Regions from separate parts of the Pseudomonas sp. TE3-3-F2023 genome, predicted to be linked through region 3. Evidence: riboswitches for the same ligand, from Rfam matches in the RefSeq annotation. Region 3 holds a riboswitch; each other region holds the start of a gene.
The links. A riboswitch is a leader RNA that binds a small molecule or an ion and turns the genes downstream of it on or off. The one in region 3 is predicted to bind cobalamin.

Region 1 (7,281 bases), 380 kb from region 3:
CGATGCGGTTGGTGCCACTGGCCGCCACGTCGAGCAGCAGGTCGACCAGGGTATCGGGCAGCAGGTTGACCTCATCGACATACAGCACGCCGCCATCGGCCTGGGCCAGCACCCCGGGGGAAAACTGCGCCTTGCCCTGCCCCAGCGCGGCATCCAGGTCGAGGGTGCCGACCAACCGCTCTTCGCTGGCGCCCAGTGGCAGGGTGACGAACGGGCCCTCACCGAGCAGGTCGGCCAGGCCACGGGCCAGGGTACTCTTGGCCATGCCACGCGGCCCCTCGATCAGCACGCCGCCGATCCTAGGGTCGATGGCGGTCAGGCACAGCGCCAGTTTAAGGTCGTCGGCACCGACCACGGCTGCCAGTGGAAATTGCACGGGTTCACTCATTTCAAGCCTGTTCCTCGCCGTCGAGCAGTTGTTCCTCTAGGGCTTCGCGGTAGTCGCCAGGCGCCTGCCACAGGCCGCGCTGCTGGGCCTCCAGCAAACGTTCGGTAAGGTCGCGCAGGGCCTCGGGGTTGTGCTCGCGCATGAAGTCGCGGGTCGCCGGGTCGAGCACGTAGGCATCGGCCAGCGCCTGGTAATGATGGTCGTCGATCAGCTGCGTGGTAGCGTCGAAGGCGAACAGGTTTTCGACCGTCGCCGCCATCTCGAAGGCGCCTTTGTAGCCATGGCGCTTGACCCCGTCGATCCACTTCGGGTTCAGCGCCCGGGCGCGGATGACCCGGTTCAGCTCTTCCTTGAGGGTACGGATGCGCGGCCGGTCGGCCTGGCTGTGGTCGCCGTGGTAACTGGCCACTGCCGCACCGGACAAGGTTTCCGACGCCGCCAGCATGCCACCCTGGAACTGGTAGTAGTCGTTGGAATCGAGCAGGTCGTGTTCGTGATTGTCCTGGTTCTGCAGCACCGCCTGCACCTTGGCCAGGCGCTGGGCGAACTGGGCGCGGGCCGGGGTACCGTCGTCACTGGCGCCGTAGGCATAGCCGCCGTGGTTGAGGTAGACCTCGGCCAGGTCGTCGCGGCTGTGCCACAGGCGCCCATCGATGGCGTTCTGCACCCCGGCGCCGTAGGCCCCGGGCTTGGCACCGAACACCCGCCAGCCAGCCTGGCGCGCGGCCTGCTCGGCGTCCACGCCCTGCGCCTGCAGCGCGGCGCGCTCGCTACGCACGCGGGCGGCCAGGGGGTTGAGATCTTCCGGTTCATCCAGCGCGGCCACCGCCCGCACTGCAGCATCGAACAGGCGGATGAGGTTGCCGAAGGCATCACGGAAAAAGCCGGAAACGCGCAAGGTCACGTCAACCCGCGGGCGGTCGAGCAGGCTGAGCGGCAGGATCTCGAAATCGTCGACCCGCTGGCTGCCGGTGGCCCATACCGGTCGCACACCCATCAGCGCCATGGCCTGTGCGATGTCATCGCCGCCGGTACGCATGGTTGCCGTGCCCCACACCGAAAGGCCGAGTTGGCGCAGGTGATCGCCGTGGTCCTGCAGGTGGCGTTCGAGGACCAGGTTGGCCGAGGCGAAGCCCAGGCGCCAGGCGGTGGTGGTAGGCAGGTTGCGCACATCCACGGTATAGAAGTTGCGACCGGTAGGCAGCACGTCCAGGCGCCCACGGCTGGGCGCGCCACTGGGCCCGGCGGGCACGAAACGCCCGGCCAGCGCCGATAGCAGGCCATTCATTTCGGCGCTGCCGCAGGCGTCCAGGCTGGGTGCCACCGCTTCGCGCAGCGCCTGCACCACATCGTGCACCGGCTGCCATTCGCTCTGGGCAGGCAACTGTGCGGTGCCGCCCAGCGCCTGGTCGATTACCTGCAGCGCCAGCAGTTCGAGGCGTTCGCGGGTATCGCCACAGGTGCGCCAGGGCTCGCTGCTCATGGCCTGCAACTGCTCGGGGCGTGCGCCCTGCCACGGCTGGCCGAGTTCGCAATCGAGCGGGTCGAAACCCGGCACCAGCGCCTTGGCCAGAACCCGCAGCAGGCTGGCATTGCCGCCGCGACCGTCGCCACGCTCGACCCGCAACAGCGCCAGCAAGGTATCCAGGCGCAGCCGGCCTTCCGGGGACTGGCCGAACACATGCAGGCCATCGCGAATCTGCGATTCCTTCAGGTCGCACAGGTAGGTGTCCAGGCGCGGCAGCCACACCGCGGCATCGTCCAGTTGGCCTTCCAGTTGCAGTTCGCGGTCGATGTGGTTGGCCTTGACCAGTTCGAGAATGTCGCGCTGCAACTCGCGGGCGCGCCGCGGGTCGAGCAGCTGGGCCTCGTAGAACTCGTCGGCCAATTGCTCCAGGTGGCGCAACGGGCCATAGGTTTCGGCACGGGTCAGCGGCGGCATCAGGTGGTCGATGATCACCGCCTGGGTGCGGCGCTTGGCCTGGGCACCCTCGCCCGGGTCGTTGACGATGAACGGGTAGATGTTCGGCAGCGGGCCGAGCAAGGCGTCCGGCCAGCACTGTGCCGACAACCCGACGCCCTTGCCGGGCAGCCATTCGAGGTTGCCGTGCTTGCCGACATGGATCACCGCGTCGGCGGCAAAGGCATGGCGCAGCCAGAAGTGAAACGCCAGGTAGCCGTGCGGCGGCACCAGGTCCGGATCGTGGTACACCGCGCTGGGGTCCACCTGGTAACCCCGCGCCGGCTGAATGCCGACGAAGGTCAAGCCAAAGCGCAGGCCGGCCACCATCAGCCGGCCACTGCGGTACATCGGGTCTTGCTGCGGCGGCCCCCAACGCTCCAGCACAGCCTGGCGGTTGGCCTCTGGCAGGCGCTCGAAGGCGGCCTGGTAGTCGGCCAGGCTCAGGCTCTGCGCACAGGGGCGCAGGTCCAGATGGTCGAGGTCGTTGGTCACGCCGCCGAGCAACTGGTGGATCAGTTGCGTGCCACTGCCCGGCAAGTCGGCCAGCGGATAGCCTTCGGCCTGCAGGGCCTTGAGAATGTTCAGCGCCGCCGCTGGCGTGTCCAGGCCAACGCCGTTGCCAATGCGGCCATCCCGGGTCGGGTAGTTGGCCAGCACCAGGGCCACGCGCTTTTGCGCATTCGGCAGGCGCGCCAGCTCGACCCAGCGGCGGGCCAGTTCGGCGACAAAGTCCATGCGCTCGGGGTGGGCGCGGTAGCAGACCACGTCGGACTGGCTGCGCTCGCTGCGCCAGGCCATGTCCTTGAAACTGACCGGGCGGGTGATGATGCGCCCGTCCAGTTCGGGCAAGGCAATGTGCATGGCCAGGTCACGCGCCCCCAGGCCCTGTTCGCTGGCTTCCCAGCCGGGCTGGTTGTCTTGCGCGCAGATGGCCTGCAGCACCGGGATGTCGCGACGGAACGGGCGCAGGTTGGGGCGTTCGGGGCTGGACAGGGCAAAGCCGGTGGTGTTGACCAGCACTTCGGCCCCCACCTCGTCCAGCCAGGCTTCGACCTGCTCCAGGCAGGCGCTTTCCTTTAGGCTGGCCACGGCGATCGGCAACGGGTTGAGCCCGGCGGCCTGCAGGCGCTGGCAGAACACATCGATGAACGCGGTGTTGGCCGCCTGCAGGTGCGAGCGGTAGAACAGCAGCGGCGCCACTGGCTGTTCGGGGAGCCACTGCGGGTACCAGTCCTCCAGCGTGGCGCTGCCCTTGGCCGGGTGATACACGGCAGTGCGCGGCAAAGGCTGTGGTTCGTCCCAGGCATAGTCGCGGCCCAGCCACTGGCTGGCCAGGCAGTTGAACAGGTTGATGGCGTTGGCCTTGCCGCCCTGGCGCAAGTAGTGCCAGAGGCGTTCGGCCTGCTCGCCGCTGACACTGCCCAGGCTGGTCAGTTCCGGGTCCGGGCGGTCGTCGCCCGGCACCAGGATCAGTTGCACGCCTCGGCCGGCCAGCTCGACCAGCTGCTCGACGCCATAGCGCCAGTAGCCGACGCCACCGTGCAGCGACACCAGGATGACCTTGGCATGGCGAAGTACCTGGTCGACGTAAAGGTCGACCGAGGCATGGTTCTGTACCTGCATCGGGTTGGCCAGGCGCAGGCTGGGGTAATCCTGGGGCAATTGCTCGGCGGTATCGGCGAGCAATGCCAGATGGGAATCGCCGCTGCAGAGAATCACCAGCTCGGCGGGCGTCTGGCCGAGGTCGGCAATGCTGTCATCCGGCACGAAGCCGCCGGGCTGGGTCCGCAGCAGGTGCATGGGTCAGGCGCCCAGTGCCTGGCGCAGGCGCGCTTCCAGCTGGGCGGCGTCGAGGTCCTGGCCGATCAGCACCAGGCGGGTGATGCGCGGTTCGTCGGCGCGCCAGGCGCGGTCGAAGTGCTTGTCGAAACGGGTGCCCACGCCCTGTACCAGCAAGCGCATCGGCTTGCCCGGGATGGCAGCGAAGCCTTTGGCGCGCAGGATGCCGAATTCCACCACCAACTGGGTCAGGGCGTCGAGCAGCAGGCTTTCGTCGGCTTCTGGCAGGTCGATGGAGATGGAGTCGAAGGCATCGTGGTCATGATCGTCATGGTCATCGCCGTCATGGTGCGAGTCGTGATGGGTACGGCGGCCATCGATGTGCGCCTCGGACTCGGCACCCACGCCCAGCAGCACTTCCAGCGGCAGCTTGCCGCTGCTGGCTTCGATCACCTTGACCGCCAGCGGCAGTTCTTCGGCCACCTCGGCGCGGACCTTGGCCAGGCCTTCGGCGTCGATCAGGTCGGCCTTGTTCAGCACCACCAGGTCGGCGCTGGCCAGCTGGTCGGCGAACAGTTCGTGCAGCGGCGACTCGTGGTCCAGGTTGGGGTCGAGCTTGCGCTGGGCATCGACTTGGTCCGGGTAGGCGGCGAAGGTGCCGGCGGCCACGGCCGGGCTGTCGACTACCGTGATCACCGCGTCGACGGTGCAGGCATTGCGGATTTCCGGCCACTGGAAGGCTTGCACCAGCGGTTTGGGCAGGGCCAGGCCGCTGGTTTCGATGAGGATATGGTCCAGGTCGCCACGGCGTGCCACCAGCTCGCGCATCACCGGGAAGAACTCTTCCTGCACGGTGCAGCACAGGCAGCCGTTGGCCAGCTCGTAGACGCGACCGGTGGCTTCTTCTTCGGTGCAACCGATGCTGCACTGCTTGAGGATTTCGCCGTCGATGCCCAGTTCGCCGAACTCGTTGACGATCACCGCAATGCGGCGGCCCTGGGCGTTGTCGAGCATGTGGCGCAGCAAGGTGGTCTTGCCCGAGCCGAGGAAGCCGGTGACGATGGTGACGGGGAGCTTGGCCAGTGTTTTCATGTCGCATTGCCCTTGGCAGATTGGCGCGGGCATGCAGGACGACAGCCGCAGGCCAGGCCGGCCGGGCTTGTTCGCCACCGGATCACCCCGCCCGGTTGAAAGTCGAAAACGTGACGAGGCAGGTCTCCTGGCTCGCACCGTTCCATGTGCCCGCTGGTGCAGCAGGCTGGCGGGATGACGCCTTCCCGCGCGCGGGCGCAGTGGCTGTGTCGATCCGTTGTCGGTGCTTACAGTTGCGGGGGCAGCCGCGGCTTGTACCGCGTTCCCGTCTTAGCTTCGGCCTGGCCGAAGAACCTCGAAGTGGCAAGGCTACGCAGTGGCTGGCGGGTGGTCAACCATTGCTGTCGGGCTGGCCGACAACAAGTGCCGCAACTGCGTTAGAGTGGTGGCTTTGAGCAGCGAGGCCCCCGGTGAAACCCCTGAACAAGCGCGATATGGCACGCCTGGAGCGTGAGCTGGTGGCTTGCCTGACCGAAGCCTGCGAAACCGCCAAGGCGGAGATCGTCGGTTTCAGCTGGCTTACCCATCGTCTGGCTCTCGAGGAGTTTCCGGCCAGCCTGCGTATTACCTGGGTATTCGAGCGAGAGGCCGAAAAGGCCGCCGCCTTGGCGGGCGACGCCAAAATGCGCATGCTCGCGCTGACGGGCCTTGCGCTGGAGCAGGCCGGCATTCAGCTGGATCATCCAGCCTGGCATGTACGGTTTGACAGTGAAGAGGCGAGCCAGCAGAGCCACGGGGGCGATTGGACCAGGCGTTTGGTGGGGCGCTGAACCAGGGGCATGCGCGGCCCTGCAGGTCCGGTGCACGCCTTAAGGGCGACGCCGGCCATGTGGGAGCGGGTTTAGCCGCGAACACGGGCGAAGCCCGTGCCATCCACCGCGTCGCCTGTCTCGCGGGTGAACCCTCACCCACAGGGTCCGTGGCGCACTCGCGGAATGTGTTTTCCCGCGACAACAATGCCTCTATCCGTTAGGCTACGCATTCCCCTGTCACGAGGTATTCGTCCAATGCGCCATTGATGCCGCCGTCACTTCGACGGCCAGTCTTCAGCCTCCGGTTCGCTCCGGAGATGTCGCGGCATTTGTGGAGTTGTGCATGACGAACACGTCGATCCTGACGCTGGACAGCGTCTCCCTGGCCTTGCCTGACGGCAGGCTGTTATTTACCGACCTCAGCGAAACCTTCGACCAACGCCGCACCGGCCTGGTCGGGCGCAACGGTGTGGGCAAGAGCCTGCTCGGGCAGATACTTGCCGGCCAGCGCGAACCAAGCAGCGGCCAGTGTCGGCGCCTTGGGCGCGTCCATCTTCTGGACCAGCAGGTGATCGAGCACAGCGCCACGGTCGCCGACCTGGCCCAGGTGGGCGCGGTGCTCGCTGCGCTGGAGCGCATCGAGCAAGGCAGTGTCGCACCCAGTGACTTCGACGCCGTCGGCGAACGTTGGGATATTCGCGAGCAATTGCAGGGGCACCTGCAACGCCACGGCCTGGGCCAACTCGACTGGCACCAGCCCGCCCACAGCCTGAGCGGTGGTCAGGCCATGCGCGTGGCGCTGGTCGGCGCCTGGCTCAGCGAAGCGGACTACCTGATACTCGACGAACCGAGCAATCACCTGGACAGCGACGCCCGCGCCCAACTATTGGGCATGATCGAAGCCTGGGACCGGGGTTTGCTGGTGATCAGCCATGATCGCAGCCTGCTCGCGCACATGACGCGCATCGTCGAATTATCCAGCCTGGGCTTGCGGGCATATGGCGGCAACTACACCTTCTATTCGGCCCAGAAAGCCAGCCAGACAGCGCAGGCCCAACAGCAACTTGCCCGGCTGAAACAGGAGGAGCAACGCCAGGCGCGCGAACTGCAGCGTCAGCGCGAAGACCTGGAACGTCATCAAGCCCGCGCCGGGCGCAATGCCAGGCACGCCAACCAGGCCAAGATCCTGGTCGACCGCCAGCAGGAGCGCAGTCAGGCCACTGCGGGCAAACAGCGCCGCGACCATCGCGACGCCCGGCAGGCGCTGCAGGGCAAAGTGCGTGACGCCGCCCGCGAAGTCGAGCAGG
Region 2 (7,281 bases), 750 kb from region 3:
GGCGCTCGGCACAATCGACCACGCTTTGCGCCGGGGTGTTGTCCATGAACGCTTCGTCGACCAGCAGCCAACCACCGCGGGCTGCCAGGCGGGCGTGCCAATCCAGCAGGCGTTCACGCGGCACCCGGCGGCCGGTGGGGTTGTTGGGGTTGACCAGCACCAGTACGTCGAGGCTGTCGAGCGTCGCCTCGACCTGCGCTTCGTCCAGCTCCAGCAACTGATGCCCCGCCCGTTGCCAGGCGTATGGGTGCTCGGCATAGCAAGGTGTCAACACCCCTACCCGGCCGGCTGCGCGCAACAGCGGCAAGGCCTGGATCGCGGCCTGGGAACCGGCCACTGCCAGCAATTGACGTGCGCCGTAATACGCACGCGCGGCGTCCTCCAGGCCGTCCTCGGTCTCCGGCAGGCGCGCCCAGGCCTCCATGGGAATCGGTGGAATCGGGAAAGGCCATGGCGCAATGCCGCTGGACAGGTCGAGCCACTGCTCGCGAGCGATGCCGTATTGCCGTACCGCCCGCAGCAGGCGGCCTCCGTGTTCAAGCATTGATATAGGCCCCCAGGCAGATCACCAGCAGCCACAGCCATACGCCGCGCTGCACCAGGCCCCAACCGCGTTCGATGGCGTCGGCGTCGGCCATTGGCCCGTCACCCAGGCGTGGCCGCTCATGCAGCTCGCCGTGGTACACCGCCGGGCCACCGAGTTCCACACCTAACGCACCAGCACCGGCGGCCATCACCGGCCCGGCATTGGGGCTGTCCCACAGCGGGCCTTGCTTGCGCCAGCAGGCCAGGGCCAGCCGGGTCTTGCCCAGCAGCGCGTAGGTCAACGCAACCAGCCTGGCAGGAATATAGTTGAGCAAATCGTCGACACGCGCTGCGCACCAGCCAAAGCGCTCGAAGCGCTCGTTGCGATAGCCCCACATGGCATCCAGGGTGTTGCTCAGGCGGTACAGCACCACGCCCGGCGCGCCTGCGACCACGAACCAGAACAGCGCGGCGAATACCGCATCGCTGCCATTCTCCAGCACCGATTCGGTGGCCGCCCGGGCCACCGCAGATTCGTCCAGTTCGCGGGTTTCGCGGCTGACCAGGTAGCCCACACGGCGCCGTGCTTCTTGCAGGTCACCCTGGCGCAAGGCACTGGCCACCGGCAACACGTGCTCGCCCAGGCTGCGCAGCCCGACGGCGCAGTACAGCGCCAGCACGTCGACCAACCAGCCGATGTACGGCAGCCAAGAGAGGATCAGCGCCACCAGGGTAAGCGGCACCACGGCCAGGAACCATGCGCTTACCCCGTGGCTGCGCCAGCCGCGCCCTCCGGCATTCAGGCGGCGCTCGAGGTTACCGGCCATGTTGCCGAAGGCCACCAGCGGGTGGCGCCGCTGCGGTTCGCCCAGCAGGGCATCCAGGGCCACCCCAGCCACGGTCAGCAAGGCCACGCTCATTGGAGCTCTCCCCATTGGTTCTCAAAGAGCATTTCACTCAAGGGCCGTTCCTCGGCCCAGTTTTCCAGCACCAGCATCGGTGCCGGGTAGAACTCGGTCACCGGCCCCAGGCACAGCACTGCGACCGGCTTGGCCCCGGCCGGCATGCCCAGCAGCGCCCCCAGCGCCTGCGGGTCGAACAGCGACACCCAGCCCATGCCCAGGCCTTCGCCACGGGCTGCCAGCCACAGGTTCTGGATGGCGCAGGCCAGCGAGGCCAGGTCCATTTCCGGCAGGGTGCGGCGGCCGAAGATATGCGGCTCGCGGTTGTCCATCAGGGCGGCCACCAGCAGCTCGGCGCAGTCGTTGATGCCTTCCACCTTCAGCTTCATGAAGGCGTCGGAACGTTCGCCCAAAGCTTCGGCGGTAAGCACCCGCTCTGCTTCCACCAAGGCCTGGATGCGCGCACGCAGGTCGCGCCGGGTGATGCGGATGAAACGCCAGGGCTGCATCAACCCGACGCTGGGCGCCTGGTGCGCGGCAGCCAACAGGCGGCCCAGCACTTCCGGGGCCACTTCGCCACCGGCGAAATGGCGCATGTCACGGCGTTCGCCGATGGCCCGGTAGATCGCGGCGCGCTCGGCGTCGCTGTAGGCGTGTTCGCTCATGGTCGCAATAGCGCCGCCGCCGCGTCCGGGTTGGAGGGGAAGTAGAAGTGCACGTAGGACGCCGTCAGCCGACCCAGGCGGTAAACCGCTTCGTTGCCACGCCCGCCGTTGGGGCTCAGGCCACGCGCAATCGGCTGCAGTGCGGTATTGGTCAGCGAATGGTGATAGGTGTGCCCGCGCAAGGTGCCTTCCGGCAGCTCCACCGCCTGCAGGGCCAAGGCAGCCAGGCGCTTCTGCATGGTTGCCTCGCCAGGCAGCAGGCCAAGCAGTTCGGCACGCTCGCCGGCCACGTCGGTCAGGGCATCGAGCAGGTACAACATGCCGCCGCACTCGGCCAGCAACGGTTTGCCCTGGGCGTGGTGGGCGCGTATAGCCTCGCTCATCGGCGCATTGGCGGCCAGGGCGTGGTGGTGCAGCTCGGGATAACCGCCCGGCAGATACAGGCTGTCCACTGCCGGCAGTTCGCGGTCGTGCAGCGGCGAGAAGAACTCGAGCTGTGCGCCCAGGTTGCGCAGCAGGTCGAGGTTGGCGCCATAGGTGAAGGCGAAGGCCTCGTCCCGCGCCACGCCAATGCGCACACCGGCCAACGAGGCAGTACTGGCTTGCGGCTCGGGTTCGGCAAAGCTCACTGGCGGCGGCAAGGCAGCATCGCAACTGGCGCCAAGCGCCTCGGCAGCGGCATCCAGGCGCATGTCCAGGTCGTTCAGCTCGCTGGCCTGGACCAGCCCCAGGTGGCGGCTGGGCAGCTCTATACCACGCTCGCGGGACAAGCCGCCGTACCAGCGCAGGCCCTCGGTCAGGCTACCTTCCAGCAGTTGCGCGTGGCGCAGGCTACCCACCCGGTTGGCCAGCACACCGGCAAACGGCAGGTCAGCCTGGTAACGTGCCAGGCCCAGGGCCAGGGCGCCGAATGTCTGGGCCATGGCCGTGCCGTCGATCACCGCCAGCACCGGCACCCCGAAGTGGCGCGCCAGGTCGGCGCTGGACGGCGTGCCGTCGAACAGCCCCATCACCCCTTCGATCAGGATCAGGTCGGCCTCGCCGGCGGCTTCCCACAGCAGGCGGCGGCTTTCCTCGGCGCCGATCATCCACAGGTCGAGCTGGTACACCGGCGCGCCGCTGGCCCGCTCGAGGATCATCGGGTCAAGAAAGTCGGGCCCGCACTTGAACACCCGCACCTTGCGCCCGAGGTTGCGGTGCAGGCGGGCCAGGGCGGCGGTGACGGTGGTCTTGCCCTGGCCAGAGGCCGGTGCCGCGATCAGCACGGCGGGGCAATGGCGCTGGCTCACAGTTCCACGCCCTTCTGTGCACGGATGCCAGCCTGGAACGCGTGCTTGAGCATGCCCATCTCGGTCACGGTGTCGGCCAGTTCGATCATCTCGGGTTTCGCGGCACGGCCAGTGACGATCACATGCTGCATTGGTGGGCGGGCCTGGATGTCCGACAGCACCTGGTCAAGGTCGAGGTAGCCGTGCTTGAGGGCGATGTTCAGTTCATCGAGCACCACGAACTGCACGCTCGGGTCTTGCAGCAACTGGCGCGACACGGCCCAGGCAGCTTCGGCGGCAGCGATGTCGCGCTGGCGGTCCTGGGTTTCCCAGGTAAAGCCCTCGCCCATCACGTGGTAGCGCACCTGCTCGGGGAAGCGGCGGAAGAACAGCTCCTCGCCGGTGCTGTTGCGGCCTTTGATGAACTGCACCACACCGCACTGCATGCCATGGCCCAGGGCGCGTGCGAGCATACCGAAAGCCGAGCTGCTCTTGCCCTTGCCATTGCCGGTCAGCACCAGCAGCAGGCCGCATTCGTTTGGGGAATTGGCGATGCGTTCGTCGATGATCGCCTTCTTGCGCTGCATGCGCGCCAGGTGGCGTTCGTCGCGTTCGGTGGATTCGCTCATCAGGGTTCTCCGCTGGCTGGCACCACGGCAACGCGCAGCGACAGGTAAAAGGCGGGCACACGGAGAACGCGCAGGGGCCGTGGCCGTACGCCACGGTGCACCGCGCATCACCCTCCGTGATGCCGTTGGCAGTATCAGGCCGGTCTCCGGGCTTGTGAGCGGGTCTTGGCCCAAGCCTGCGCGCCTTCCCGGGTGCTGACACCCAGTGGCCCTGCGCGGCCGCGACTCACCTACCGTTGCGGGGGCAGCGCCGGAATCGCGCCATGCTGGCACCCACCGGCTTCCCAGTTTCACCCTGCCCAGTCGGGGCTGGCAGGGCACCTGAAACACGCGCGAAGGTTAGAGGGTTGCACCGGGAGCGTCAATCGAAGCAGGCCGCTTTGCAGTCGAACAGGCACGGCCTGGGTAATGGCCAATTTACCTGGTTGTGCCACACTGGAGGCAGTGATATCACATAGCCATCATTTTCGGCTGAACGCGATTACAACGATAACAGGAGAGCGCAGCATGCGAGGCCAGATCATCAACAACCCGCGCCTGGAGTTTCTCGCCCCGGTGCTGGAGCGCTGGGGCGACTGCATCGACCGCTTCAACCGGTTTGCTGGCGATGCGGAAGCACCTTACTGGCATGGCGCCGCCGCCAATACCGGGCTGCTTGCCGCAGCGGCGTGGCAGGCTGAACTGGCGGCGCTGCAGCAGTTTGCCGGCAAGAAGCAGCGCGACGAAGGCGAACACGAAGGGCGCTGCGACCTGTCGATCAGCAGTGCCGATGAAGCGCTGTACCTCAGTGTCAGCCAGCGCTGGCCAAAAATCGCCCGGCTTGACATGGCCGAAGCCCTGCAGCAGACCGCTGCCCTCGCGCGCCAGGTGGCCTACCCCAGCCAGTTGAAGGCCGGGGCGCTGTTCATCAGCCCGTGGAAGGCTGGCCAGCATGCCAGCCCCGAGGAACTGCAGGACCTGGTCGACGATCTGCAGAAACATACCGCCTGTGCCATCGCCTGGTACTTCCCGTATGCCTATCGCAAGTTGCACAACGAGCTGGGGCAGTATTTCCCGGGGGTGGCGTTGTTGCTCAAGCAGGCTTGAATCAACTCCGGCTCGGGCCGGGCGACGTGGCTTCTGTGGGAGCGGGCGTGCCCGCGAAGAATCCAGCGCGGTGGCTGGCACCGGCTGCGCCGGTGTTCGCGGGCGCGCCCGCTCCCACAGAGCCCCATTTAAGTTTCCTGTCGTAGTGAAGCGAGCCACCGCAGGTGCCCCACGCACAGCCATCATGAGGAGTCAATCCCGATTACTGGTATTACACGGCTGCGGTTTCTGACGATTTTTGCTTTTGCTCTTGCTCTTGCTCTTGCTCTTGCTCTTGCTCTTGCTCTTGCTCTTGCTCTTGATCTTGATCTTGATCTTGATCTTGATCTTGATCTTCGCGACTTCAGGAGGCCGAGCAGAGGTCTTGCGGAGGGAGGTGACGGGCATGGATGCCCGTCAAGCGCTGAGGCCCCATGGATGGGGCCTGCAGCGCGTACTCCCGGGAGCAAGACCGGCGCGAGGGAACCCCGGAGCGCAGCGGAGGGGCCGGATGATGGGAGCGCAGCGTTTTTTGGTTACTTTTTGTCGCGTTTGACAAAAAGTGACTCGCCGTAAGGGCGAAAAGGTGAGTAAGCGTCGCCATCGTAAATGGACTATGCGCGAGATCAAAACCAGCACTTTTCCGCTCTTCGCTCTTCGCTTTCAAGCGTGGGCATCAACAACAGGGTCAACATTCATTTTCGAAGGTGGCGCTTAATCACCTTTCCGCCCTTACGGCGGGTCACTTTTTGTCAAACGCGACAAAAAGTAACCAAAAAACGCTGGCTCCTATCATCCGGCCCCTACGCTGCGCTCCGGGGTCCCCTCGCTACGGGCCTGCTCCCGGGAGTACGCGCTGCAGGCCCCATCCATGGGGCCTCAGCGCTTGACGGGCATCCATGCCCGTCACCTCCCTCCGCAGTCCCTCCGCTCGGCCTCCTGAAGTCGCAATCGGCGGCGCCTGAACTATTGCGCGCTTAAAAGCAAAAGCAAAAGCAACGGCAAGGCAAGGCAAGGCAAGACAAGACAGTTGGATGGTTCCGGGAACCTGGCGAATGTCACCGACCTCTCAATTCATAGGCCCTGTTAGGAGGTCGCCGCCCATGAAACACCTGACGCCTTGGTTATTGGCCGCCAGCCTGACGGCCTGCGGCGAAACCGCCCTGCTGAATGTACTCGACGGCAGTGGTCCAACGCCCCAGTTGCCTGCTCCGGTCAAGACCACCCTCCCCACGGTGAATATCGCCCCAGCAGTGGGCTGGCCCAAGGACGTCAAGCCCGAAGCAGCACCAGGCACTGAGGTGAAAGCGTTCGCCAGCGGGCTCGACCACCCTCGCTGGCTATACCTGCTACCCAACGGCGACGTGCTGGTGGCCGAAACCAATGCCCCGCCCAAGCCCGAAGATGGCAAGGGCCTGCGCGGTTGGGTAATGAAGAAGGTGATGAAGCGGGCAGGTGCAGGCGTGCCCAGCGCCAACCGCATTATCCTGCTGCGTGATGCCGACCACGACGGCGTCGCCGAAATCCGAACGACCTTCATCGAAGAGCTCAACTCACCGTTCGGCATGGCCCTGGTCGGCAAGGACCTCTACGTCGCCAATACCGACAGGTTGCTGCGTTTTCACTATGAGCCCGGTGCCATGCAAATTCGCAATGAAGGCCAACCGGTGGTCGAGTTGCCAGGCGGGCCGCTCAATCACCACTGGACCAAGAACGTGATCGCCAGCCCTGATGGCAGGAAGCTTTTCGTGACAGTAGGCTCCAACAGCAACGTAGGCGAAAACGGTATGGACAAGGAACAGGGACGCGCCGCGATCTGGGAAGTGGACCCCGCCAGCGGCCAGCACCGCCTGTTCGCCACCGGCCTGCGCAACCCTAACGGCCTGGCCTGGGAGCCGCACAGCGGTGCGTTGTGGACGGCAGTCAACGAGCGTGACGAGATCGGCAGCGATCTGGTACCGGATTACATCACTTCCGTCAAGGACGGCGGTTTCTATGGCTGGCCCTACAGCTACTATGGCAGCCACGTGGACGAGCGAGTGCAACCGCCAGCGCCTGAAAAAGTGGCCCAGGCGCTGGTGCCCGACTACGCAGTGGGTCCACACACGGCATCGCTGGGGCTGGCATTCGCCGAACCGAACGGGCTACCACCGCCCTTCGAACAAGGGGCATTCGTGGGCCAGCACGGGTCGTGGAACCGCAAGCCACACAGTGGCTACAAGGTGAT
Region 3 (7,281 bases):
TTCAACCCACTGGCCCACATGGCCCGTTTGCGCAGGCTCAACGGACGCGACGCATCAATCGAAGGCATAGCCGCATCTCTGAACCCATCGCTAGAGACTCACTATAGTCGCAATTTGCTATGCGGCTATCCGAACAGGCTGCAGCGCGTGAAATCGCCCTCCGCTGGACACAACAAAAGCAAAAGGGCGACCCCTTGAGGTCGCCCTTTTGATGCCCGGAAACCGGGACTTTTGTTTGGTAGGCACAATTGGACTCGAACCAACGACCCCCACCATGTCAAGGTGGTGCTCTAACCAACTGAGCTATGTGCCTGTCGTGTGGTGCGCATATTAGTGATCGATTGCGTACCTGTAAAGCGTTTTTTTGAGAAAAATCAAAAACTTTCGAGTTTTGTACACATGGAGCCGCGCAGCATGAGCATGGCACCGGTCGGATGGGCTGCGCACCGCCGCCTGGCTGCATAAAATCACAATGAAAAAAGGGGTGACCCTTTCGGATCACCCCTTCTTCGATTTGGTAGGCACAATTGGACTCGAACCAACGACCCCCACCATGTCAAGGTGGTGCTCTAACCAACTGAGCTATGTGCCTGTCGTGTGGTGCGCATTCTACCCATTCCAAAAACCCTGTCAACTCTTTTTTTCGCGCTAACCTACTGAATCTTAAACTCTTTATAGAAACGCGCGCTGACGGGGGCCGAGTAAAGGATTTTCAACAGACGACTAGCGGGTGTTTATTATTATTGATAGCATCGGTACATTCGTTAAAAATATAAAACACGAGGTTCCTGCAGCATGGCTAACACCCCCTACCCCCAGTCCTACTACGCCGCCTCGGCCAACCCGGTGCCGCCACGTCCGGCGCTGCAGGGTGAGGTGGAAACCGATGTGTGCATCATCGGCGCCGGCTACACCGGCCTCTCCAGCGCCCTGTTCCTGCTGGAGAACGGCTTCAAGGTGAGCATCGTCGAAGCGGCCAAGGTCGGCTTCGGCGCATCGGGCCGCAACGGTGGCCAGATCGTCAACAGCTACAGCCGCGACATCGACGTCATCGAACGCACCGTCGGCCCCAAGCAGGCCCAACTGCTGGGCCAGATGGCCTTCGAAGGCGGGCGCATCATTCGTGAGCGCGTGGCCAAGTACAACATCCAGTGCGACCTGAAGGACGGTGGCGTGTTCGCTGCCCTCACCAGCAAGCAGATGGGCCACCTGGAGTCGCAAAAGCGCCTGTGGGAACGCTTCGGCCACAGCCAGCTGGAGCTGATGGACCAGAAGCGCATCCGCGAAGTGGTCGCCTGCGACAACTATGTGGGCGGCATGCTGGACATGAGCGGCGGCCACATCCACCCGCTGAACCTGGCCCTGGGCGAAGCCGCCGCGGTCGAGTCGCTGGGCGGCATCATCTATGAGCAAACCCCGGCCGTGCGCATCGAGCGTGGCGCCAACCCGGTGGTGCACACCCCGCAGGGCAAGGTCCGCGCCAAGTTCATCATCGTTGCCGGCAACGCCTACCTGGGCAACCTGGTGCCGGAACTGGCCAGCAAGTCCATGCCATGCGGCACCCAGGTGATCACCACCGAGCCGCTGGGCGACGAACTGGCGCGCACCCTGCTGCCGCAGGACTACTGCGTCGAGGACTGCAACTACCTGCTCGACTACTACCGCCTGACCAGCGACAAGCGCCTGATCTTCGGTGGTGGCGTGGTGTACGGCGCGCGTGACCCAGCCAACATCGAGGCGATCATCCGTCCGAAGATGCTCAAGGCCTTCCCGCAGCTGCAGAACGTGAAGATCGACTACGCCTGGACCGGCAACTTCCTGCTGACCCTGTCGCGCCTGCCGCAGGTTGGCCGTATCGGCGACAACATCTACTACTCCCAGGGCTGCTCGGGTCACGGCGTGACCTACACCCACCTGGCGGGCAAGGTGCTGGCCGAGGCCATGCGCGGCCAGGCCGAGCGCTTCGACGCCTTCGCCGGCCTGCCGCACTACCCGTTCCCGGGTGGCCAGATGCTGCGCGTGCCGTTCAGCGCCATTGGTGCCTGGTACTACAGCCTGCGCGATCGCCTGGGCTTCTGATATAGGCAGGGCTGGCCTCTTCGCGGGTAAACCCGCTCCCACAGGGATATCACTGGGCCTGAGGGCAGCGGGTTTCCTGTGGGAGCGGGTTCAGCCGCGAAAGGGCCGGCACAGATAGAGCTATTTGTTCAGGCTACTCACAGCCTGCTTCGCCGCAATCTCCTGCCCCGCCCGGGCCAGTTCATCCGCAGCCTGCAACCAGCGCTGGCGGTCCACCTGGGCCGGCAGTTGCCGCGGTGGCTGCACCAGCACCGCCCAACTCCCAAGCTTCGCCCAGGCCGAGGCAAAGTCATCGAACGCCATCAGCTGCCGCCGGTGCATGCCCGAGCGCAACAGCACCCGCTGCTTGTAGCGGTCGTAGCCGATCAGCACGGCGTAGCGTGGCTCGCTCCACCAGGCCGAACCATCCTCGTAACGCAGCAGCACCGGGTTGCCCGCCGCAACCTGGGTCAACAGCGCGTCCAGCTGCTTGTCCAGTGGATACACCACCATGCCGTAGTCGCGCGCCACCCGGGGGATGCCGGTGTCCAGCGCCTCGGCGCCCTGGGGCAGGTTCAGCGGCTTGTCCAGCAGCCCCGGCGTGATCGGAGCCCCCTGTTGCGACAGCACCGCCGCCAATGCCATGGCCCCGCTGTGGTTGGCGTTGCCACGGTAGAACGGCACGCTGCTGATCTCGACCCGCTGTGGCAGGCCCTTGAGGTTGGCGGAGGGTGCGCTGGCACAACCGGCCAGGCTGGCCGCTACCAGGCAGGCCGCCAGCAGCCGACGAGGGATGGTCTTGAAGGAAGGTTGCTGCATGGACACTCGCTTGCTCCAACGCCGGGCAGGCAGCGCCCGGCTCTGGCCACCGATCATAGGTCGGACAGCGGCGCGGGTATAGTCCGACACCGGTTAGGAGCAAATCGGACCAAGCAATAGACCTTTGGTCAATGGAACGTCACTGGCGAAAGACTAGACTAAAGCAGTGTCTGGAAGGCCAGCGTCGGCGACCGAGCGCGGCCCGTAGAGATGGAGGCACAGATGAGCCTGACCATGGCGATACTCATGCTGGTGGGCATGTGGCTGAGCGTTGCAGCTGCCATGCTGTGGGGTGTACTGCGTATCGTGCGGCGTCATTCCCACCACCACCTGCCACCGCAGGCCCCCGCCAAGCCACAGCCTGTGCGCCGGGCGCGGCGGCATGCCGGGGTGCACTGACTAGAGATTTTCCCTACCCCCATTCGCGGGCTTGCCCGCTCCCACAGGGACCGCGTAGCTATCTGGCTGACGCGGCACCTGTGGGAGCGGGCAAGCCCGCGAACGGGGCGCAAGCGCCCCGCTTTTCTTGCATCAACCTTCAGCCGCCTCACGCTTCAACCGCGCCCGACGGGCCAGGATGTTGAGGATCTCGATCGCCGTCGAGAAAGCCATGGCCGCGTACACATAACCCTTCGGTACATGGGCGCCGAAACCTTCGGCGATCAGCGTCATGCCGATCATGATCAGGAAGCCCAGGGCCAACATCACCACGGTCGGGTTGTCATTGATGAAGTTGGCCAACGGGTCGGCGGCTACCATCATGACGATCACGGCAGTGATAACGGCAATGATCATGATCGGCAGGTGTTCGGTCATGCCCACGGCGGTGATGATGCTGTCGACCGAGAAGACGATGTCCAGCAACAGGATCTGGAAGATCGCCGCGGCAAAGCCCAGGGTAACCGTCGACGACACCTTGGCTTCTTCCTTGGCCCCGTGCGGGTCGACGTTCTCGTGGATTTCCTTGGTCGCCTTCCACAGCAGGAACAGGCCACCGGCAATCAGGATCACGTCCTTCCAGGAGAAGGCATTGCCGAACACTTCGAACACCGGGTCGGTCAGCTGGACGATCCAGGCCACCGTGCTGAGCAAGGCCAGGCGCATGACCAAGGCCATGCTGATACCGATACGGCGCGCCTTGGAGCGATACTCCACCGGCAGTTTGTTGGTCAGGATGGAGATGAAGATCAGGTTGTCGATGCCCAGCACGACTTCCATGGCCACCAGCGTAGCCAGGGCAACCCAGGCGGTAGGGCTAGCGACGAGTTCCAGCAAGTATTCCATTGTTCAAATCCTGCAGCAGCGGTTGGGGTCAGATTTCCTGGGTGTCTTCTTTCTTGTCGGCGTCCTTGGGCTTGTGCCCTTCGCTGCCGATGGCCTCGCTCAATGCCTGCTGTGCGGCCTTGTTGGTGTCGTCGATGGCCTGCTTGGCCGACTGTGCAGCCTGGTCGAGCATCTGCTGGGCAGATTTCTCGGCCTGCTCGCAACCTGCCAGGGTGAACAGGGACAAGGCCAGCACCAGCGGCGTGCCGATGGATTTTAGTTGCAGCATGGGTTCCTCGCTTTTCATGTTCCTGCGGCGCACACGGCGCTGATGGAGTCACATTCTAAAGAGCGCAACACATCCGGAAAATTCGTATTTTCAGCGGTTATACTTCGGTTTTTGCGAATCCGGAAACATACCGATGCTCAACTATCGGCAGTTGCACTACTTCTGGGCCGTGGCCAAGACCGGCAGCATCGCCCGCGCCAGCGAACAGTTGAACCTGACCCCGCAAACCATCAGCGGGCAAATCAGCTTGTTCGAACAGACATACGGCCTGGAGTTGTTCCAGCGCGTGGGGCGCCAGCTGGAGCTGACCGAAACAGGGCGCCAGACGCTGATCTATGCCGAACAGATGTTCCAGCTGGGTAGCGAGCTGGAGGCCATGCTGCGGGCCGGCCCGCAGGAGCAGATCCTGTTCCGCGTGGGCGTGGCGGACGTGGTGCCAAAGTCCATCGTCTACCGCCTGCTGGCACCGACCATGGAGCTGGACGACGTTCTGCGTATCAACTGCCGCGAAGACAAGCTCGAACGGCTGCTGGCGGACCTGGCGATCCAGCGCCTGGACCTGGTGATTTCCGACAGCCCCATGCCCAGCCACCTGGACATCAAGGGTTATAGCCAGAAACTGGGCGAGTGCGGGTTGAGCTTCTTCGCCACTCCGGCGCTGGCACAACGCCTGGAAGGCCCCTTCCCCGCCTGCCTGCAGGATGCGCCATTGCTTATCCCCGGGCAGGAAACCGTGGTACGCAGCCGCCTGCTGCGCTGGCTGGGTGAGCAACAGGTGCAGCCACGGATCGTTGGCGAGTTCGATGACAGTGCCTTGATGCAGGCGTTCGGGCAGTCGGGCAGCGGCATCTTCGTCGCGCCCAGCGTGATCGCCGAGGAGGTATGCCGCCAATACGGCGTGGAGCTGATCGGGCAGACCGAGGCAGTGCACGAGTCGTTCTATGCCATTTCGGTAGAGCGCAAGGTCAAGCACCCGGGGATTGTGGCAATTACCGAGGGGGCGCGACGAGAGTTGTTTCATTGGTAGCAGGCGGATTTGACGCCTCCCGCGTTTCAATGGTCATATGCCCGCCAGTTTCAGGTGCCCTGCGCCGCCGCGCGCAGGGTGAAACGGGAAGCCGGTGCGTCGTGTTGCCCACGACAAGTCCGGCGCTGCCCCCGCAACGGTAAGCGAGCGAACCCTTCGAGATACCACTGTGCACCTGCATGGGAAGGTGAAGGTTTCATGCCCCTCGCAAGCCCGGAGACCGGCCTGGAGCTTCACTTGGCAACCCGCGGTGGGCGGGCGCAGGCCTGTATCCGTGCGCGCGCCTGTGTGCACGGTGCGCCTTTGCGTGTTTTCCACCGGGATCCATTCATTCCTGCAGTAGTGGAACGACATGTCCCGTATCTTCAAGCTTCACCCTCTGGCGGCCTGCCTGGCCGTTTCCCTGCCGACACTGGCCGATGACCTCGACCGACAGCCACTGGCCCTGCCCTCCACGGCCATCACTGACACCCTCGACAGCTACGCCATCGACCTGGCCACGCCGACCCAGGCTGGCTCGCGTCTTGGCCTCAGCGCCCTGGAGACACCGGCCAGCACCAGCAGCATCAGCGCCAAGCAGATCCAGCAGCGCAACAACTTCACCGTACAGGATGCGGTGACCCGCTCACCGGGCATCAGCTACATCGGCTCCCCGGGCGACGGCGGCACGGGCCTGTCCGCCCGCGGCTTTACCGGGCACAACTCGGTGATGACACTGTTCGACGGGGCCCGCCTGTACACCGGTGCCGGCACCCAGACGTTCCCGGTCGACCCATGGATGGTCGAGCGCATCGATGTGATTCGCGGCCCGGCCTCGGTGCTTTATGGCGAAGGCGCCACCGGTGCGGTGGTCAACGTGATCCCGAAAAAGCCGTTTGCCGGCGAGGTACGCAACCACCTGCGCCTGGGCTACGGTTCGTGGGACCGCCAGCAGCTCGGCCTGGACAGCGGCGGCAGCCTCGGCGAGCGCCTGAGCTACCGCCTGGCCCTGAACCAGCAAACCGGTAACGGTTGGGTTGACCGCACCCCGTCCCGCAGCCTGGCGCTGAGCGCCGCGCTGCGCTTCGACGCCAGCGACGACCTCAGCTTCACCCTCGCCCACGACCGCGGCGATGCGCAGCCTGCCAACTACTACGGCACCCCGCTGATCGACGGCCACTACCGCAGCAGCCTGCGCAAGAAGAACTACAACGTGCAGGACGACGTGCAGCATTACGTCGATGAATGGACCCGCCTGAACACCGACTGGGCTTTGAACGACCACCTGAGCGCCAGCAACCAGCTGTACTACATCAAGAGCCGCCGTCACTGGCGCAACGCCGAGGACTACAGCTGGGATACCGGGCGCCAGCAGCTGCTGCGCGGCAGCTACCTGCAGATCAAGCACAACCAGGAACAGTTCGGCGATCGCCAGGCATTCACCCTCGACCACAGGCTGTTTGGCCTAGCCAGCAAGACCGTGGTCGGCGCCGAGTACAACAAGGTCCGCTTCAACGTCGACAGCAACGCACCCTACAACGATGCAGGCAGTGACTACATCGACCCGTGGCAGCCGCAACCGGGTTGGTTTCACAGCGCCTCGCCGCTGCGCCCGCAAACCCTGTCCACCACCCACACCTTTGCCCTGTTCGCCGAAAACCGCCTGCAGTTGAGCGATCGGCTGTCACTGATCACCGGCGTGCGCCGCGACCAGAACCACATCGTCCAGGAGAAACTGACCACCGACAGCCGCAGCGACCGCAGCCTGCAAGGGGGCAACTGGCGTGCCGGGCTGGTGTTTGCGGTCAGCGACGACCTGTCGCTGTATGGCCAGTACTCCACCAGC
Region 4 (7,281 bases), 510 kb from region 3:
AAAACTCCTGTCAGGATGTGGTCCGCTTCCTGGATCACTCAGGAATACGTCTGCAAGTGGGGTTATCGGAAGCGCTGCACGATACGACCATTCCCGAAATTTGGTAATGCCGAGTATAGAAGTGTTGAAAGTCCCCGGGCTAGTTGTTGAAAAGTCCTACAAAAAGTGGGAAAGACATCACCCTGACAAAGCGGCGATGTCCGTTTTCTGAATGTTTTGAAACAGCTCACGCGCAAACCGAGTGTGCTTTGCTGACACGCTGGGTCGAGGCAGGGTTGTTGACCAGCGCCTGGCCGACCCGTGTCGGGCGTGCCACCAACTGGCCGGTGCAATTCGGGCAGCGGCCCTGGAAACGGGTTTCGGCGCAGGTGCGGCAGAAGGTGCATTCGAAGGAGCAGATCAGCGCATCGGGGCTGTCACCGGGCAGGTCGGTATCGCAGCACTCGCAGTTTGGGCGTAGGTCCAGCATGGGCATGACTCCTGTTTGCAGGCGGGAAACCGGAGTCTGCTACGCCCGTGGCGAACCTGGCAATGCTCAGTCGCCAGTGCGATACAGGTGGGCGTGCCCGGCGCGGTACAAGGCAGAATCGGCAAACGGGGCGTCGCCCAGCACATGGCCCACCAGGATCAGCGCCGTGCGCCGAAAGCCCTTGGCCGCGACGCGTTCGACGATATCGCCAAGAGTGCCGCGCACCCAGTCCTGGTCCGGCCAGGTGGCGCGGTGCACCACCGCCACCGGGCAATGCGCGCCGTAGTGCGGCAGCAGTTCATCGACGATACGCGACAGGTGCTTGACCCCCAGGTGAATTGCCAAGGTGCTGCCGTGGCGCGCCAGGTCGCCCAATTGCTCGCCGGGCGGCATCGGCGAACTGTCGCCATAGCGGGTGAGGATTACTGTCTGCGCTATCTGGGGCAGGGTCAGTTCGCAACCGAGCAGGGCGGCGCTGGCCGCCGTGGCGGTGACCCCGGGGATGATCTGGTAATCGATGCCCAGCGCCTGCAGGTGGCGGATCTGCTCGCCGATGGCGCCGTACAGGCTGGGGTCGCCACTGTGTACCCGGGCCACATCCTGGCCTTGCTCATGGGCATTGCGCATGGCGGCAATGATCTGCTCCAGGTGCAGTTCGGCACTGTTGATCACGGTCTCGGCCTGGTGGCCCTCGAGCACGGCTGCGGGTACCAGCGAGCCGGCATAGATGATCACCGGGCACTGGCGGATCAGCCGTTGGCCCTTGACCGTGATCAGTTCCGGATCGCCGGGGCCGGCGCCTATGAAGTAGACCGTCATGGAAAGTCCTTGCAGGAAAGAGGGGGAAACGCTCAACAGGCCAGGGCGAGGGTGGCCGGGCTCAGCACCTGGCGAGTCAGCAGCAATCTTGCCGTGCCAAGCCGCTGGCTGGCCAGGGCCAGGGCCGCACTCTCTGCCACGCCCCAGCAGCCGCTGTGGGCATGGGCAGCGGCGGAGCGGTGGCTTAGCTGGGATTCGTAGGGCTGCAACTGCGCGCTATCGTACAACACCAAGGGCACGCCGAGGCGTTCGGCCAGTTGCTGCAAGCCGGGTTCGTCGGCCTTCAGGCTGATGCTGGCGATGCCGTGCAGGTCGGCCAACGCCAGGCCCTGGTTGGTCAAGGCCTGGCGTAGTAAGGTTTCCAGTGTATCCGCCGGGCAACCCCGGCGGCAGCCGAAGCCGGCGTAAAACGCAGGCATCAGGCCTGGCTGGAGCGCCGGAACAGCCAGGCGCTGAGCAGGCCCAGGGCCAGCCAGAAGGCGGCGTTGGTCAACCAGGAGGCCACTTTGAACTGGGTTTCCAATGCGGCGGGGGCCAGGCTCTCGTGCACTTCTGGTTGCGGCGCACCGATCACGTGGGGAGTCACCAGCAGCACGGCACCCAAGGCCTTCAGCAACCAATGGCGGGCGAACACCAGCAGGGCGAGGCCCAGCGCGGTGGCGCTCGCGGTGCCTATCCACCAGGCCTGGCGCTGTCCCAGGTCGGCGGCTGCGGTACCCGGCAGCTCCGGCGGCAGGCCCAGGGTTGGGGCCAGGCAGAACACGGCGAAACCGGCCAGGCCCCACAGTGCGCCGGTGCCGGCACGTTTGGGTTCGCGCAGGCTGTACAGGGCGGTGAGGATCAGGGCGAAGCCGACCGCGACCACCAGGTTGCCGCCAGTGGTCGACAGCACACGCTGCCAGCCGTCTTCAGGCGACCAGGCTTCGGCGCTGTGTTCATGGGCGGCCACTTCGCCGGCATGCTCGTGCTGGGCAACCGGGGCCGAGGATTCGTAGGTTTCTGCCTCGAGGATAAGCGGGGCGACCCAGAAGCTTTGCAGCAAGGTCAGCAGCAAGGCCGCCAGCAACCCGCTGAAGCCCGCGGTACGGGCAATGCGTGTGATCATCGGGCGTACTCAGTGGCAGGGGAAGGCGGCGCTGTGGCGGGTGTCATGGGCGGCGTTGTGCACGGCCTCGATGTGCGAGAAGCCGGCGAAGTACACCAGGCACAGGCCCAGCAGGCTGGCGCCGACGGCGATGACGACACGTTGGCTGAGGGTGACGGGGGTAGTGATGCTGTGTTGCTTGGCGCTGGTGACGGGCATGACGCGTTCCTCTGCTTTTTGTGGGCAATGGGCAAGCGCGGCAGCCCCGAGCATGACGGCCCAGGGGAATGCAACAGCGCCCGCCCTCCGCGGGGTGTTCATGAACGCCAGGCCGGTCTCCGGGCTTGCGAGGAGGAGCCAGGCTCCTGGAAGGCGTCACCTTCCCATGCCGGGTGATCGGGCACAGTGGTACAGACGCTTCGCTCGCTTACCGTTGCGGGGGCAGCACCGGCCTTGTCCGGCCCTGCTGGAGGGCCTGCGACGCACCGGTTTCCCGTTTCACCCCCATGGGGGCACCTGAACGCGAGGCATAAGGAGACCATGGGGCGGGGCTGCCGTCAATTGCCAGGTTCGAGTTTGCGGTCGCTCCCGGTCAGCCTCGGGCAAACGCCGCCAGCTTGTCCCCGTCCAGCCGGTAGCGCACCCACTCATCCTGCGCTTCGGCCCCCAGCTTCTGGTAGAAGCCGATCGCCGGCTCGTTCCAGTCCAGCACGCTCCATTCCAGCCGCCCGCAATTCTTCGCAACCGCTTCGCGGGCAATGTGCCTCAGCAATTGCCGCCCGGCACCGTCGCCGCGTTGCTCGGGCGTTATGTACAGGTCTTCCAGGTAGATGCCGTTGCGCCCGAGCCAGGTCGAGTAGCTGTAGAAATACACGGCAAAGCCGATTGCCTGGTCATCGCGCTCGCAAATCAGGCTGTGCACGGTGCTGCCCTCGCCAAAAAGGCTGTGCTCGATATCGGCAACGCTCGCGATCACCTCGTGGCGAGCGCGTTCGTACTCGGCCAGTTCGGTGATGAAGGCCAGGATCTGCTCGGCATCGGCGCGAACGGCAGGGCGGATGGTGAGGCTCATGGTGGACGGCTTCCTTGGTCTGGTGGTAGCGGTACAGCGATGTGTATCTACACAATTTAGTAGAACTGTATCGGTCGCGGAGAAGGGCGACTCCGTTAGTGTGACAGCACCCATAAAGAATGTGGAATGCCTGCCATGCTTGCCTCTGCCGACCTGCTCACCGCCTTCGTGCTGTTTGCTTTCGTGTCCTCCATCACTCCTGGCCCCAACAACACCATGCTTTTGGCCTCGGGCGTCAACTTCGGTGTGCGCCGCTCCATTCCCCACGCGATGGGGATCAGCGTCGGTTTCATGGTAATGGTGCTGGCTGTTGGCCTGGGCCTGGGCGAGGTGTTCAAGGCCTGGCCGGCGCTGTACACGGTCTTGCGCTATACCGGTGCCGTCTATCTGCTGTACCTGGCCTGGAAGATCGCCACTTCGGGGCCGGTCGGCACAGCTTCGTCCAGTGCCCGCAAACCGCTGGGCTTCTGGGGGGCGGCGGCATTCCAGTGGGTCAACCCCAAGGCCTGGGTGATGGCTGTCGGGGCAATCACTACCTACACGCCGGCGCAAGGCTATGTAACCAACGTCATTGTCATTGCCGCCTTGTTTGCCTTGGTCAACCTGCCGAGTGTCGGGGTGTGGGTGATGTTCGGCAGTGCCCTGCGCAACCTGTTGCAGAACCCGCGCTGGCTGATGCTGTTCAATGTCCTGATGGCCTTGTTGCTGGTGATTTCACTGTACCCGCTGCTGTTTGTAGAATCGGCGTTTTCCTGACCCCGCGAGTACAGCAAACCGATGCAGTTGATCCCCTGGTCCCACGAATGCACCGAAGGCTTCACCCTGCGTGGCTGGCGAACCCCGGCCAGTGGCAAGCCGCTGCTGCATTTTTTGCACGGCAACGGTTTCTGCTGCCTGGCCTACCAGCCATTGCTGATGCGCCTGGGTGAACATTTCGACCTGTGGCTCAGTGATGTCCAGGGCCATGGTGACAGTGACCATGGCGGGGTATTTCGTGGCTGGAACCGCACCGCTGCGCTTGCGCTGGAGGCTTTCGCAGCCGGGCGAAGCGAGTATGGCGACGTGCCGCGTTTTGCCGTCGGGCACAGCTTCGGTGGTGTGCTTACCGGCCTGATCCTGGCCAGTGAGCCGCAACTGTTCACCCGTGCCGTGCTGCTCGACCCGGTACTGTTCAGCCGGCGCATGCTGGGTGTGATGGGGGTGGCAGCCCTGGTTGGCTTGCACCGGCGTCACGCCCTGGCACGCAAGGCCGCCAGCCGTCGCAGTCACTGGCCCGACCGCGAGGCAGCCCAGGCTTCGCTGCATGGGCGGGGCATCTTCAAGGGGTGGACCGATGCGGCGCTGCGGGCCTACGTCGAGCATGCCATCGGCGACTGCGGCGATGCGGTAGTGCTCAAATGCCGCCCCAGCCGCGAAGTGGAAATCTTCAGTTCCTTCCCCAAGCGCATGTGGGCAAGCCTGGCGGCGATCCGCACGCCCACTCAAGTGCTGTACGGCGAGCACACCTACCCCTTCGTGCACCATTCGGTGAGCCGCCTGGCGGCGCTGAACCCTCAGGTGAGCGCCAGGCAGGTTGCAGGTGGACACTGCTTCATGCAGGAACATCCTGAGGCTTGTGCTGAAGAAGTGCAGGCCTTCCTGCTGCAGGGACCGGCGGGATAGTTTTTCCAGACAGTGCCGAGAGTAAAGGCGTGAGTAATCTTGGGCTTTGCCCGAGCGTATGAACATGACCAGCAAGACCTTGCTACAGCCATCGTATCTGCAAAAGCGCTACGACTATTCCTGCAAGACAATCGAGTCACTCAGGCAGGCCATGTGCAGCCCGCTTGCACCACTGGCGGGGCGGGCTCCTCTGGCCGTGGTCAGTGTGGGCTCCTATGGCCGATGCGAGGTTTCCCCTGTTTCGGACATCGACTTCTTCATTGTTCATGACAGCAGTCTGCCGGCGGAACGTCTGGACGACATACTGCGCCAGGTCGGCGACCTTGTTCGGCCCATCAGCCATCCGGGGGAAAGCGACGAGGCGAAATTCGGCCGAGAGGCGTTGGCGCTGTACTCGGACTTGAGTGAACACATAGGCTGGAAGTGCGAAGACAATACCGCGCTGACCAGGCGGATGCTGATGTTGCTCGAAGGCCGGCCTCTCTTCGGGCATGGAGCCTTTGCCCGGTGGCAGCATGACCTGCTGTGCCGTTATGTACCTGACGACCATGGCAGCGGGCTTGCCAGGTTCCTGCTTAACGACCTGATCCGCTACTACCGCACCCTCATGGCGAACTTCGAGGAAAAGAGGGCCGAAGGCAAGGCATGGGGGGTACGCAACATCAAACTGCAATTTTCGCGAAAACTGCTTTTTGCAGGCGGCATCGTGGCGATTGCCGAGGTCCATGGCCTTCCGGCGCCGTCGAAGATCATGCGCCTTCAACAACTGCTGGCCCTTACCCCTTTGCAACGCCTGGCAATGCTCGGTCATTCCAACCCGTATAGCGTGGGTCTGTTCGAAGACTACGCAGTCTTTCTCGAGTTGATTTCCTCGGTGGAAAATCGCCTTCATCTGGACAGACTGACCCCAGGCCAGGCAATGGCGGATCCGGTCTATCGGGAACTCAGGGTGCGGGGGCAAGCCTTTTCGTTGAAGCTGGAGCATTGGTTGAGGTCGCAGTACCCGGGGCATCCGATACTTCACGCCGTGTTTTTCTGATTGTCCTTTTAATGAGACGATGCATGCCATTGAAGCCAACTATTGCTTGATTGGTATCACTGGTAAGGTTATCTCAACCAAGAGAGGAGCCTTCTCATGAAAACGATTCTGGGTATTCACCGCAGCCCCCACGCTCATTGGGTAGGTGATGGTTTCCCGGTGCGCAGCCTGTTCACCTACGACAACCTGGCCAGCAAGATCAGCCCGTTCTTGCTGCTGGACTATGCTGGCCCTCATGACTTCACCTCGACCAGTGCACGGCGCGGCGTTGGCCAGCACCCGCACCGAGGCTTCGAGACCGTGACCATCGTTTACCAGGGCGAACTGGAGCACCGCGACTCCACCGGCGCTGGCGGCTTGATCGGCCCCGGTGACGTGCAGTGGATGACTGCTGCCAACGGCATCATCCATGAAGAGTTCCACTCCCCAGGCTTCGCCCGCACTGGCGGTACGCTGGAGATGGTACAACTGTGGGTGAACCTGCCGGCGCGGGACAAGCGCGCAGCGGCTGGCTACCAGACGCTGCTGGCCGAGGACATCCCGGTGGTGGCGCTGGACGGCGAGGGCGGCAGCCTGCGGGTGATTGCAGGCGAATATCGTGGGCATTCGGGGCCGGCGCGGACCTTTACCGCCATGGATGTCTGGGACATGCGCCTGCATGCCGGTGCAACCGTGCAATTGCCGGTTGCCGCCGGGCGCAATGCGGCGCTGGTGGTGTTGCGCGGCAATGTGCGGATCAACGGCGAGCGCGAAGCCGGCCCAGCCAGCCTGGTGCTGTTTGACCGCGCCGGTGAGGATGTTGCCGTCGAAGCGCTGGAAGGTGCCAGCCTGCTGCTGCTCAGCGGTGAGCCGATCGACGAGCCGATCGTGGGTTATGGCCCGTTCGTGATGAACAGCCAGGCAGAAATTGCGGAGTCGTTCGACGACTTCCATACCGGGCGGTTCGGGCAGATGCAGGATGCACGGGATGGTGCGGCGCATTGATCCTGGTTGATTGAATGGCTGTCCGGGCTCTATCGCCGGCAAGCCAACTCCCACAGGTACAGCGACAATCTCGAGAGCGACGCTGTACCTGTGAGTGCTGGCTTGCTGGTGATAGCGTCGGTACAGGCATTACATTTGCTGGCATGATGCAG

Region 1: it holds a riboswitch for cobalamin, as region 3 does, so the genes downstream of both, cobW (cobalamin biosynthesis protein CobW) here and V3314_RS13230 (TonB-dependent receptor) in region 3, are expected to answer to the same signal.
Region 2: it holds a riboswitch for cobalamin, as region 3 does, so the genes downstream of both, cobO (cob(I)yrinic acid a,c-diamide adenosyltransferase) here and V3314_RS13230 (TonB-dependent receptor) in region 3, are expected to answer to the same signal.
Region 4: it holds a riboswitch for cobalamin, as region 3 does, so the genes downstream of both, V3314_RS15390 (CbtB domain-containing protein) here and V3314_RS13230 (TonB-dependent receptor) in region 3, are expected to answer to the same signal.

Annotation. Positions count from the first base shown of each region.
Region 1 covers NZ_CP145113.1:3,294,590-3,301,870, reverse strand. The annotation lists gene V3314_RS14900 (AAA family ATPase) at 1-388, opposite strand, end outside; gene cobN (cobaltochelatase subunit CobN) at 390-4,151, opposite strand; gene cobW (cobalamin biosynthesis protein CobW) at 4,155-5,222, opposite strand; cobalamin riboswitch at 5,322-5,535, opposite strand; gene V3314_RS14885 (hypothetical protein) at 5,633-5,992, shown strand; gene V3314_RS14880 (ATP-binding cassette domain-containing protein) at 6,318-7,281, shown strand, end outside.
Region 2 covers NZ_CP145113.1:2,159,163-2,166,443, reverse strand. The annotation lists gene cobD (threonine-phosphate decarboxylase CobD) at 1-544, opposite strand, end outside; gene cbiB (adenosylcobinamide-phosphate synthase CbiB) at 537-1,445, opposite strand; gene bluB (5,6-dimethylbenzimidazole synthase) at 1,442-2,092, opposite strand; gene V3314_RS09860 (cobyrinate a,c-diamide synthase) at 2,089-3,381, opposite strand; gene cobO (cob(I)yrinic acid a,c-diamide adenosyltransferase) at 3,378-3,989, opposite strand; cobalamin riboswitch at 4,109-4,329, opposite strand; gene V3314_RS09850 (hypothetical protein) at 4,497-5,075, shown strand; gene V3314_RS09845 (hypothetical protein) at 5,268-5,462, opposite strand; gene V3314_RS09840 (sorbosone dehydrogenase family protein) at 6,158-7,281, shown strand, end outside.
Region 3 covers NZ_CP145113.1:2,911,878-2,919,158, reverse strand. The annotation lists gene V3314_RS13275 (oligosaccharide flippase family protein) at 1-68, opposite strand, end outside; tRNA gene V3314_RS13270 (tRNA-Val) at 237-313, opposite strand; tRNA gene V3314_RS13265 (tRNA-Val) at 516-592, opposite strand; gene V3314_RS13260 (FAD-binding oxidoreductase) at 796-2,079, shown strand; gene V3314_RS13255 (peptidase C39 family protein) at 2,200-2,934, opposite strand; gene V3314_RS13250 (hypothetical protein) at 3,100-3,276, shown strand; gene V3314_RS13245 (TerC family protein) at 3,409-4,161, opposite strand; gene V3314_RS13240 (hypothetical protein) at 4,190-4,429, opposite strand; gene nhaR (transcriptional activator NhaR) at 4,563-5,456, shown strand; cobalamin riboswitch at 5,492-5,700, shown strand; gene V3314_RS13230 (TonB-dependent receptor) at 5,809-7,281, shown strand, end outside.
Region 4 covers NZ_CP145113.1:3,420,679-3,427,959, forward strand. The annotation lists gene V3314_RS15370 (DUF1272 domain-containing protein) at 227-469, opposite strand; gene cobM (precorrin-4 C(11)-methyltransferase) at 536-1,288, opposite strand; gene V3314_RS15380 (cobalamin biosynthesis protein) at 1,321-1,707, opposite strand; gene V3314_RS15385 (CbtA family protein) at 1,707-2,393, opposite strand; gene V3314_RS15390 (CbtB domain-containing protein) at 2,403-2,591, opposite strand; cobalamin riboswitch at 2,684-2,907, opposite strand; gene V3314_RS15395 (GNAT family N-acetyltransferase) at 2,965-3,444, opposite strand; gene V3314_RS15400 (LysE family translocator) at 3,571-4,200, shown strand; gene V3314_RS15405 (alpha/beta hydrolase) at 4,222-5,106, shown strand; gene V3314_RS15410 (hypothetical protein) at 5,171-6,145, shown strand; gene V3314_RS15415 (pirin family protein) at 6,242-7,129, shown strand.